DNA from 2 places in the Nonomuraea purpurea genome. Region 2 is predicted to be linked to the other one. Evidence: riboswitches for the same ligand, from Rfam matches in the RefSeq annotation. Region 2 holds a riboswitch; the other holds the start of a gene.
The links. A riboswitch is a leader RNA that binds a small molecule or an ion and turns the genes downstream of it on or off. The one in region 2 is predicted to bind glycine.

Region 1: it holds a riboswitch for glycine, as region 2 does, so the genes downstream of both, gcvP (aminomethyl-transferring glycine dehydrogenase) here and gcvT (glycine cleavage system aminomethyltransferase GcvT) in region 2, are expected to answer to the same signal.

What each region holds. Positions count from the first base shown of each region.
Region 1 is NZ_JBHSBI010000003.1:238,909-244,565, reverse strand. Features, by position in the region: gene ACFOY2_RS07615 (bifunctional nuclease family protein) at 1-263, shown strand, start outside; gene ACFOY2_RS07610 (MerR family transcriptional regulator) at 411-1,031, shown strand; glycine riboswitch at 1,148-1,247, shown strand; glycine riboswitch at 1,248-1,360, shown strand; gene gcvP (aminomethyl-transferring glycine dehydrogenase) at 1,416-4,241, shown strand; gene ACFOY2_RS07600 (tetratricopeptide repeat protein) at 4,337-5,125, shown strand; gene ACFOY2_RS07595 (hypothetical protein) at 5,136-5,477, opposite strand; gene ACFOY2_RS07590 (alpha/beta hydrolase family protein) at 5,561-5,657, shown strand, end outside.
Region 2 is NZ_JBHSBI010000045.1:18,711-24,367, forward strand. Features, by position in the region: gene ACFOY2_RS50200 (3-oxoacyl-ACP reductase) at 1-373, shown strand, start outside; gene ACFOY2_RS50205 (gamma-glutamyl-gamma-aminobutyrate hydrolase family protein) at 387-1,079, shown strand; gene ACFOY2_RS50210 (DUF4287 domain-containing protein) at 1,132-1,419, opposite strand; partial or broken gene ACFOY2_RS50215 (winged helix-turn-helix transcriptional regulator) at 1,418-1,597, shown strand; gene ACFOY2_RS50220 (hypothetical protein) at 1,630-2,454, opposite strand; glycine riboswitch at 2,548-2,645, shown strand; glycine riboswitch at 2,667-2,766, shown strand; gene gcvT (glycine cleavage system aminomethyltransferase GcvT) at 2,800-3,885, shown strand; gene gcvH (glycine cleavage system protein GcvH) at 3,882-4,271, shown strand; gene ACFOY2_RS50235 (L-serine ammonia-lyase) at 4,428-5,657, shown strand, end outside.

The DNA.
Region 1 (5,657 bases), on a different contig from region 2:
TCGGCCTGCGGGCGGTCAACATCGTCGCCCTGCGCGACGGCATCTTCTTCGCAGACCTGGTGTTCTCCAACGGCGTGGAGGTGAGCGCGCGCCCGTCGGACTCGATCGCGCTCGCCCTGCGCACCGGAGCGCGCATCTTCGCCAGCGAGGAGGTCGTCCAGGAGGCCGGCGTGGTCATCCCCGACGACCAAGAGGACGAGGTGGAGAAGTTCAGGGAGTTCCTTGACACGATCACTCCCGAAGACTTCGGCAGGGCGGGGTAGGTATTTCAGTGCATTTACGCTTCACGACGCGCCGAGCCGGATCGTTGACTGAGCATGGTCACGGTCCTACGGTGCAAGTGAAACTCGTGGCCGCCCTTTACGAACCCCCAGATCAGGCCACGGGATGAGAGAAAGCCGGAGGTCCGCGTGGCGGTCAGCAGCGGCGAGGGAAAGACGGCCGGCCAGGAAGATCCGGTGCGGCGCGAGAGCGCACGGCAGCGTGCCGGGGAGCAGGGTCTGCTCTTCGACGAGCAGCCGGCGGCGTTGCCGGACGACATCGGATACCGTGGGCCGACGGCCTGCGCGGCCGCCGGCATCACCTACAGGCAGCTCGACTACTGGGCGCGCACAGCCCTGGTGGAGCCCACGATAAGAGCCGCGCACGGCTCGGGCTCCCAGCGGCTCTACAGCTTCCGCGACATCCTGGTACTCAAGGTCGTCAAGCGGCTCCTCGACACCGGGGTGTCGTTGCAGCAGATCCGTACGGCCGTGCAGCATCTGCGTGACCGCGGGGTCGCCGACCTCGCCCAGATCACGCTGATGAGCGACGGCGTCAGCGTCTACGAGTGCACCTCGGCCGACGAGGTGATCGACCTGCTCCAGGGCGGCCAGGGCGTGTTCGGCATCGCGCTGGGCCGGGTCTGGCGGGAGGTCGAGGGCTCCCTCGCGGAGCTGCCGGGGGAACGCGCGGCGGTCGAGGACACCGTCCCGGCCGATCACCCCGCTGACGAGCTGGCCCAGCGCCGCCGGGCGCGGCGCATAGGGTAGCTTCCCCGCCCTTCACGGTGGATCGCACCGCGCGGGCCACCGTGAGTGCGGATTCCGCAACCTCCCGTGGACCAATGGACGGGACGTACCGTAGTAATCTGGGACAGCAAGGCTGACGACCCCGTGCGGGAGAGTCCCCAAGGCCCTCGGGCCCTGGGGCGCCGAAGGAGCAACCCTCCCCGGAATCTCTCAGGCACCCAGTACCGCTCGGGCGAGGCGACTCTGGAAAGCAGGCGCGCCCGCCAGGCGTGCCTCACCGACGGTGCAAGCCCCTTCCCGGGGTGAAGCTCTCAGGTCGCGGCGGTGTCCGCGCTGACAGAGGGGGAGATCCGGCACTCGCCCGCGCCCTGGCGCCGGTCTCCAAAGCCTCGGGAGGCAGTCTCCATGATCGATCCGTTCGCTCCGCCGTTCTCCGCACGGCACATCGGCCCGTCGGAGTCCGAGCAGCAGCGCATGCTCGAGGCCGTCGGCTTCGAGTCGGTCGCCGATCTGGTGGCCGTGGCCGTTCCCGAGGCCATCAGGGCCAAGGACCGGCTCAAACTGCCCGCCGCGATCGGCGAGACCGAGACCATCGCCGAGCTGCGCGCCATCGCCGGGCGCAACCGGGTGCTCACCTCCATGATCGGGCTCGGCTACCACGACACCGTCACACCCGCGGTCATCCGCCGCAGCCTGCTGGAGAACCCGGGCTGGTACACCGCCTACACCCCGTACCAGCCGGAGATCTCGCAGGGCCGCCTGGAGGCGCTGCTGAACTTCCAGACGGTCGTCTCCGACCTGACCGGGCTGCCCGTCGCCGGCGCGTCCCTGCTCGACGAGGGCACCGCCGCCGCCGAGGCGATGACGCTGGCCCGGCGCGCGGGCAAGTCCAAGAGCGACGTCTTCGTGGTGGACGCCGACGCGCTCCCGCAGACCAAGGCCGTGCTGGCCACCAGGGCCGAGCCGCTCGGCATCACGCTCGTCGAGCACGACCTCGACGGCGCCCTGCCCGAGTGCTTCGGCGTGCTCGTCCAGTACCCCGGCGCCTCCGGGCGGCTGCGCGACTTCCGCGCCGTGGCCGCCGCCGCGCACGAGGCGGGCGCGCTCGTCGTGGCCGCCGCCGACCTGCTGGCCCTGACGCTCGTGGCCGCCCCCGGCGAGCTCGGCGCAGACATCGCGATCGGGTCCTCCCAGCGCTTCGGCGTGCCGTTCGGCTTCGGCGGGCCGCACGCCGCCTACATGTCCGTACGCGAGGGCCTGCAGCGCCAGCTCCCCGGCCGCCTGGTGGGCGTGTCGGTGGACGCCGACGGCGACCCCGCCTACCGCCTGGCCCTGCAGACCCGCGAGCAGCACATCCGCCGCGAGAAGGCCACCAGCAACATCTGCACCGCGCAGGTCCTGCTGGCCGTCATCGCGAGCATGTACGCCGTCTACCACGGCCCCGAGGGCCTGCGCGGCATCGCCGCCCGGGTCCACCGCCACGCCGTGGCCCTGGCCGCAGGGCTGCGCGAGGCGGGCCTGGAGGTCGTGCACGCGGAGTTCTTCGACACCGTCCTGGTCCGCGTGCCCGGCAGGGCCGCCGCCGTGCTGGCCGCCGCCGCCGAGCGGGGCGTCAACCTCTGGCAGGTCGACGACGACCACGTCTCGATCTCCTGCGATGAGAAGACCGGTGCCGCCGAGGTCGCCAAGGTGTGGGCGGCCTTCGGCCTCGACCGCTCCGAGGTGGACCTCGACGCCGACGCGCTGCCGGCCGCCCTGGCGCGCGAGAGCGACTACCTGACCCACCCGGTCTTCCACAGCCACCGCTCCGAGACCGCGATGCTGCGCTACCTGCGCAGACTGCAGGACAAGGACATCGCCCTCGACCGCTCCATGATCCCGCTCGGCTCCTGCACGATGAAGCTGAACGCGACCACGGAGATGGAGCCGATCACCTGGCCCGAGTTCGCCGCGATCCACCCCTACGCGCCCGCCGACCAGGCCGAGGGCTACCTGGAGCTGATCGGCACGCTGGAGGGCTGGCTGGCCGAGGTGACCGGCTACGACGCCGTCTCCGTCCAGCCGAACGCCGGCTCGCAGGGCGAGTTCGCCGGGCTGCTGGCCATCCGCGCCTACCACCAGGCGCGCGGCGACGACGGACGCGAGGTGTGCCTCATCCCGTCCTCGGCCCACGGCACCAACGCCGCCAGCGCCGTCATGGCCGGCATGCGCGTCGTGGTCGTGGCCTGCGACGCCGAAGGCAACGTCGACCTGGCCGATCTCGACGCCAAGATCGACAAGCACCGCGACCGGCTGGCCGCGATCATGGTGACGTACCCGTCCACGCACGGCGTGTACGAGGAGACGATCACCGAGGTGTGCGCCAAGGTGCACGAGGCCGGCGGCCAGGTGTACGTCGACGGGGCCAACCTCAACGCCCTGGTCGGGCTGGCCAAGCCGGGCGAGTTCGGGGCCGATGTGTCCCACCTCAACCTGCACAAGACCTTCTGCATCCCGCACGGCGGCGGCGGCCCCGGCGTCGGCCCGGTGGCGGTGCGCGGCCACCTGGCGCCCTACCTGCCGGGCCACGCGCTGCACGACGGCACGCCGGTGGGAGCCGTCTCGGCGGCCCCGTACGGCTCGGCCGGGATCCTGCCGATCTCGTGGGCCTACATCAGGATGATGGGCTCCGAGGGGCTGACGGCCGCCACCGAGCAGGCCATCCTGTCGGCCAACTACCTGGCCAAGCGGCTGGCCCCGCACTTCCCCGTCCTGTACACCGGGCGCGGCGGGCTGGTGGCCCACGAGTGCATCGTGGACCTGCGCCAGATCACCAAGGAGACCGGCGTCACCGTGGACGACGTGGCCAAGCGGCTCATCGACTACGGCTTCCACGCGCCCACGATGTCGTTCCCCGTGGCAGGGACGCTCATGATCGAGCCGACCGAGAGCGAGGACCTCGGCGAGCTGGACCGGTTCGTCGACGCCATGATCGCCATCAGGGGCGAGATCGCCAAGGTGGCCTCCGGCGCCTACGACCGCACCGACAACCCGCTGCGCAACGCGCCGCACACGGCCGAGTCGGTCAGCGCCGACGAGTGGAGCCACCCCTACACCCGCACCGAGGCCGCCTACCCGCTGCCGTCGCTGCGCGAGGGCAAGTACTGGGTGCCGGTGCGGCGCATCGACCAGGCATACGGCGACCGCAACCTGGTCTGCTCGTGCCCCCCGCTGGAGGCCTACGAGGACTGATCCACGCCCGGTCCAGTCCTTCGGCGTCAAGTGAGCAGACATGATCGCCCGAAGTCGTTAGGCTTCGGTGCGACCACCGCCCCAAGGAGCTCCCCTTGACGTCCTCAGAGCTGGAGACCCCGCCTCTCGACACCGCCCGCCGCCTCGCCGAACACGGCGATCTCGACGGCGCCGCCGCCATCCTCACCGAGCTCGCCAACGACCCCGACGACCCCGACCGGGCCCAGGCCGCCGTGGGGCTGGCCGTCGTCCTGGAGGAACGCGGCGACGCCGAGGGCGCCAGGGCCGCCGCCAGGGCCGCGCTGGCCACCGGGCACCCCGAATACGCCGCACAGGCGGCCTGCCACCTGGCCCAGGGGTTCGAGCGCGAAGGACGCGCCGAGCAGGCCAGGGCCGCCTGGCAGGCCGTGCTGGGGGTCGGGACGGCCGCGTACGTGCCGCTGGCCCACCTCGCGCTGGCCCGCCTGGCGCAGGACCCGGGGGAGGCCGACAAGGAGCTGCGCGCCGCCATGGAGGCGGGCGACGACCAGATCGCCGCCCACGCGGCGCTGCGGCTCGCCGAGCTGCTGGTGGAGTACGGAGAGCCGGCGGAGGCGGCCGAGGTGCTCCTGGACGCCCTGGAGTACGCCCCGCAGGACGAGGTGCCGGCCCTGCGCGTGCAGCTCGGCATCGCGCACCTGGAGCTGGCGTGCGCGGAGTTCGCCGAGACGGTGGAGGGTGGGGCCGATTCGCGCACGAGCGCCCTGGCGATCGAGCTGCTCGCCCGCACGCTGCCGCTGCGCGGCCGTGACGAGGACGCCCGGCGGGTGTGGACGTACGGGCTGGAGCATGCCGACGAGAGCCTGGCCGCGGAGGTCAGGCTCCGTTACCACCGAGACGACTGAGGGCGCGCTGTCAGCCCCAGCCGCGATGGACGGCCACGGCGGCGGCCACGTTGATGACCACGATCGCCAGCCAGGCGATCATCAGCCCGACCAGCCCCGCGGTGCCCGCCGCGATGGCCGTCAGCGGGACGCCGATTCCCAGCGACCCCAAGGTGATCGCGATCATCGGCGAGCCCTTCTTCTGCGGTGTGGCGCCGCGATGGTGCAACTCGGCCCGGACTCGTGCCGCGATCGTCTCGTCGAGGCGCTCCACGAACGACTCGACGAGCTCGGTTTCGTATTCAGGACCGAGATCACGGCGGGCGTCGAGCGTGGCCTGCAGGTCATCTCGGATAGGGCGCTTGTCTGGCATAGGGAAATCATCCATCCCGTTGCCCGCCTCGTCATCCGCCCTGAGGGCTAAGATGCGATCCTCCCCAGGTACGGTGGCTTGCCATGAAGGTCATCACCCCGCGCGGCCCGGCGCTGGTCGACATCGACGAGGCCGACGATCCCCGGCTGCTGCTCGTGCTCACCCACGGGTCCGCCGGGG
Region 2 (5,657 bases):
GGGCTCGATCATCAACACCGCCTCGTTCGTGGCCGTCATGGGCTCGGCGACGTCGCAGATCTCCTACACCGCCTCCAAGGGCGGGGTGCTGGCGATGTCGCGAGAGTTGGGCGTGCAGTTCGCCAGGGAGGGCATCCGGGTCAACGCCCTGTGCCCGGGGCCGGTGAACACGCCGCTGCTGCAGGAGTTGTTCGCCAAGGACCCGGAGCGGGCGCAGCGGCGGCTGGTGCACATCCCGGTGGGCCGCTTCGCGGAGGCGTCGGAGATCGCGGCGGCGGTGGCGTTCCTGGCCAGCGACGACGCCTCGTTCATCACGGGCAGCGAGTTCCTGGTGGACGGCGGCATCTCCGGCGCCTACGTCACGCCGCTGTAGCGGGGTCTCGAACGTGCGACGTCCCATCATCGGCATCACCACCTACGTCGAGCCTGCCGCGTTCACGGTGTGGCGCGATCTGACGGTCGCGCTTCTGCCGCAGATGTACGTGGATCAGGTCGTCCGCGCCGGCGGGCAGCCCGTGCTGCTTCCGCCGGCCGGCGAGCCCGCGCAGGTCGTGGGCAGGTTGGACGGGCTCATCCTGGCCGGCGGCGGCGACATCGACCCGGCGCGGTACGGCGCGCGGCCGCACGAGCACACCGGCTACGTCAGGACGTTCCGCGACGACGCGGAGTTCGGCCTGATCAGCGCCGCCCTCGACGCCGGGCTGCCCTACCTGGGCGTCTGCCGCGGCCTCCAGGTGCTCAACGTGGCACTCGGCGGGAGCCTCCACCAGCATCTGCCGGACGTGGTCGGCCACACGCGGCACGCTCCCGAGCCCGGCCGCTTCGGTCACCTGCCGATCTCACCGGTCGCGGGCACCCACCTGGCCAAGGCGCTGGGCGAGAGCCCCCGGCAGGTCCCCCACTACCACCACCAGGCCGTGGACCGGCTCGCGCCGGGGCTCACGGTCACCGCCACCGCCGACGACGGCACGATCGAGGCCGTCGAACTGAACGCCAAACCCTTCGTCATGGCCGTGCAGTGGCACCCGGAGGCGGCCGACGACTGCGCCCTCTTCGAGGCCCTCGTGGCGGCCTGCTGACCCGCCGAACTCAGGCCAACGTGCGCGGGGCCTCGGGTAGCCGGTCAGTTCATCAGGGCCGGTTGCTCTTGCCGTCCAGCCACAGCGTGTCTGACTCGTCGCGATGGGAACCCGAGCTGCCGACGTGTTTGGCGTCGATCTTCGGCCCCTTCTTGATCACGTGCACCAACGCCATCGCGTGTCCACGTCCGAGGTCGTAGTCCTGCTTCAGCCAGTCGATGATCGCTCCGGCCTTCACGGACGGGTCATCGAAGCCGCGCTCCTTCGCCTTGGCGATGAACTCACGCGGTGTCAGCCCGGTCTTGTCCTCGATGTTGTCGAGGTATGCCTGGAACGACATGCGTTTCTCCATTCCGCGGGGGACCCCGCGAGCAGCAAGTTTGCCCTTTGCAAGCGTGCTTTGTCACCTCTCAGCTCGCCTCAAACAGCTCGAAGAGGCAGGACTGGCCACTCGTCGCGCGCTGCCCCATCCCGCGCGCGTAGTCGTCTACGAGCTCACCGATTACGGACGCGACCTCGAACCGGCGCTGGGGCGCGCGGACCCGCCGGCTCACCTCACTGGCCGGAGCACGCTGTCGAACACCACGACGCCCGCCCCGTGCTTGGCGTCGACGGCGCGGCGCAACTCGTCAGTGGCCAGCCATACCGACACCTCGAGCACGTTGCGGGTCACGCTGGACGACGCCGAGATCAGCCCGTCGCCCACCTCGCTCTCGACCTGCCGCTGGATGGCGTTGAGAGCGGCCTCGCTGCGCTGGGCGCCGCTCAGGCAGAGCGCGCCGCCCCACACCTCGCGGATCCACGCCTCCCTGCCCGACAGGTCGCCGGTGAACTTCAGATTGAGCACGTACTGCCGCGCGTCCATGTTCTTGGACGGGTCGGGCTCCGGGCCGAAATTGTCGATCCAGCCGCCCGCGAACTCAGCCGCCGTCATGGCCCGCTCCATTGCCTTGCCCAGCGTCTTCTCCGTCGCTCTGGCCGGATCGACGGCCCGCCAGCCGCCTTGCGGCTCCGGGCACGGGCTGGTGAAGTCCACCTCCCGAGCGGCGGGCGGCTTCCCGGGTGGGCCGGGCGGCTCGGTGAGCGTCAGCCGGGCGCCGTCCCAGGTGCCCACGACCCGGTACTCGCCCCATTTCACGCCGCCGCGCCACTCGTGCTTCACCTTGGTCCAATCCCAGCCGACCACGTCGGGGCCCTCGCACTGAGGCGGGAGCGAAGTCGCGACCACCGCGCAGAGCTGGGGTCCGTGCCCGCCGCCTTCGAGCACCGTGAGACTGGTCTCGTAACGCTGTGCGGCGGCGGTCTGCGGAGCGGTGCCGCAGGACACCAGGGAGAGGGCGGCGATCGCGCAGAAAGCCGCCGTACGGGGGATCATGCCCTTTCAACGTGAGCGCCGCCAAAGCGGTTCACGGGTCGCCAGAACGCGACAACAACCCCATGACGGCACTAGGCTGACGGACATCACCGGCGAAACCGTGCGGGAGAGTGCCCTGACAGCCGGTCAGGGCCCCTGAAGGAGCAAGCCCTCCCCGCGAACCTCTCAAGGCAAAGGACCGCGCGGCTGCCCGGCAAGTGATGGCTTGCCGGGAGGTGACCTCTGGAAAGCAGGCCTGCGGGGCCTCGCCGAAGGTGAAAGTCCGGTAAAACTCGGGCGAAGCTCTCAGGCATCCATGACAGAGGGGGAGGATGCTGGCATCCGATCCTGCCTTGAGGTGCGCAAATGTCCCGACCGACACCGCTACGAGACGTTCATGAGAGCCTCGGCGCCACACTGACCGACTTCGCGGGGTGGCTCATGCCGCTCCGGTACGGCAGCGAGTCCGCGGAGCACAGGGCCGTCCGCGAGGCGGCCGGGCTGTTCGACCTCTCGCACATGGGCGAGATCTTCCTGACCGGGCCGCAGGCGGGCCAGGCCCTCGACTACGCCCTGGTCGGACACCTGTCGGCGCTGGTGCCCGGCCGGGCCAGGTACACCATGATCGTCGATGAGCGCGGCGGAGTGCTCGACGACCTCATCGTGTACCGGCTCGGGGACGACGAGTTCATGGTCGTGGCAAACGCATCGAACTACGAAAAAGTCGGCGGTGAGCTGAAAAATCGCGCTAAGTCGTTCGACGTGGTGGTTGAGGATCGATCAGATCAGTACGCGCTGATCGCCGTCCAGGGACCTCACTCCCAGGAGATCCTCTCCTCGCTCACCGACGCCGACCTGGCCGGGCTCAAGTACTACGCGGGCCTGCCGGGGATCGTGGACGGGCGGCGGGCGCTCATCGCCCGCACCGGCTACACCGGCGAGGACGGGTTCGAGCTGTTCGTGGCGAACGACGACGCCGCGCCGCTCTGGCACGCGCTCACGGCGGCCGGGGAGCCGTACGGGCTCAAGCCCGCGGGCCTGTCCGCCCGCGACACGCTCAGGCTGGAGGCCGGCATGCCGCTGTACGGCAACGAGCTCAGCGCGGAGCTGACCCCATTCGACGCGGGACTGGGCAGAGTGGTGAAATTCGACAAGCCGGGCGACTTCGTCGGCAGGTCGGCACTCGAGGCGGTCAAGGACGACGCGCCGCGACGCCGCCTCGTCGGGCTGGTCGCCCGGGGCCGCCGGGTGCCGCGCCACGGTTACCCGGTCACCAAGGACGGCGCCGTCGTCGGCGAGGTCACCAGCGGTGCCCCCTCCCAGACCCTGGGCAAACCCATCGCGATGGCCTACGTGGACACCGGAGCCGAAACAGGCCTGGCTGTGGACATCAGGGGCAGGCATGAACCTATGGACCTGGTCGAGCTGCCCTTTTACAGGAGGAACAAGTGAGCAACATCCCTGACGACCTGAGCTACACCAAGGAGCACGAGTGGGTGGCCGGGCTCGACGACGGCATCACCGTGACCGTCGGCATCACGGCCTTCGCCGCCGAAGCCCTTGGTGACGTCGTCTTCGTGCAGCTCCCCGAGGTCGGAGCGAGCGTCGAGGGAGGCGACTCCATCGGAGAGGTGGAGTCGACCAAGTCCGTGAACGAGATCTACACACCTGTCGGCGGCGAGGTCGTCGAGGTGAACCAGTCCGTCGTGGACGACCCGAGCCTGGTCAACAGCGACCCGTACGGGGAGGGCTGGATGTTCCGGGTGCGCGTGGAGAGCGACGCGGATGACCTGCTGTCCGCCGAGGAGTACGCGGCCCTGACCTCCGGCGAATCCTGACACCCCCGCCGGGACTGGACCAGGGTTCCGGCGGATTTCATTGGACCGGAACTCCGGCGGATTGGACACAGCCGGAACTCCGGCGAATTCGAGACCGGCCGGGGCTCAGCCTTCTGGGTCTGGGCCCCGCCTCCTTCTCCTGAAAGGCGCACATCAATGGCGATCAGCGTCTTCGACCTGTTCAAGATCGGCATCGGCCCGTCGAGCTCCCACACGGGAGGCCCGATGGCGGCCGCGCACAAGTTCGCCCGCGGGCTGCACGACGACGGCCTGCTCGGGCAGGTCGCGCGCGTCGAGGCCATCCTGTACGGCTCACTCGGCCTGACCGGCAAGGGCCACGGCAGCGACAAGGCCGTCCTGCTCGGCCTGTCGGGCGAGAAGCCGGAGCTGGTCGACGTCGACTCCGTCGAAGACCGCCTGGCCGAGATGCGCGCCTCGGGCACGGTCAAGCTCTACGGAACCCACGAGATCCCGTTCGTCACCGGCGAGGACCTCGTCTTCGAACGCAAGATCTCCCTCCCCGAGCACCCGAACGGCATGCGCTTCACCGCGTTCTCCCCGTCGGGCGAGAAGCTCAGGGAGAAGGTGTACTTCTCGGTCGGCGGCGGTTTCGTCGTGGACGAGAAGGCCACCGGCGCCGACCGCATCAAGCCGGACGACACCGTGCTCCCCTACCCGTTCACCACGGGCGAGGAGCTGCTGAAGCACTGCTCGAACACGGGTTTGTCCATCTCGGCGCTCATGCTGGAGAACGAGAAGGCCTTCGGCCGCACCGAGGCCGAGATCCGCTCGGGCCTGCTGCGCCTGTGGCGGGTCATGTCGGAGTGCGTGCACCGCGGCATCTCCAAGGAGGGCGTCCTGCCCGGCGGCCTCAAGGTCAAGCGCCGCGCCAACCAGCTCCACCGCCGCCTGCAGGCGGAGTCGGCCGAGAAGGATCCGCTGCAGGTCATGGACTGGGTGGCGCTGTTCGCGCTGGCGGTCAACGAGGAGAACGCGGCCGGGGGCCGCATCGTCACCGCCCCGACCAACGGCGCCGCCGGCATCATCCCGGCCGTCCTGACCTACTACACCCGCTTCGTCCCCCGTGCGGACGACGAGGGCGTGGTCCGCTTCCTCCTCACGGCCGGCGCGATCGGCGTCCTGTTCAAGGAGAACGCCTCCATCTCCGGTGCCGAGGTCGGCTGCCAGGGCGAGGTCGGCTCGGCCTGCTCGATGGCCTCCGCGGCCCTCACGGAGGTCCTCGGGGGCACGCCGGAGCAGGTCGAGAACGCGGCCGAGATCGGCATCGAGCATAACCTGGGCCTGACCTGCGACCCGATCGGCGGTCTCGTCCAGATCCCGTGCATCGAACGCAACGCCGTCGCCTCCAACAAGGCGATCACCGCC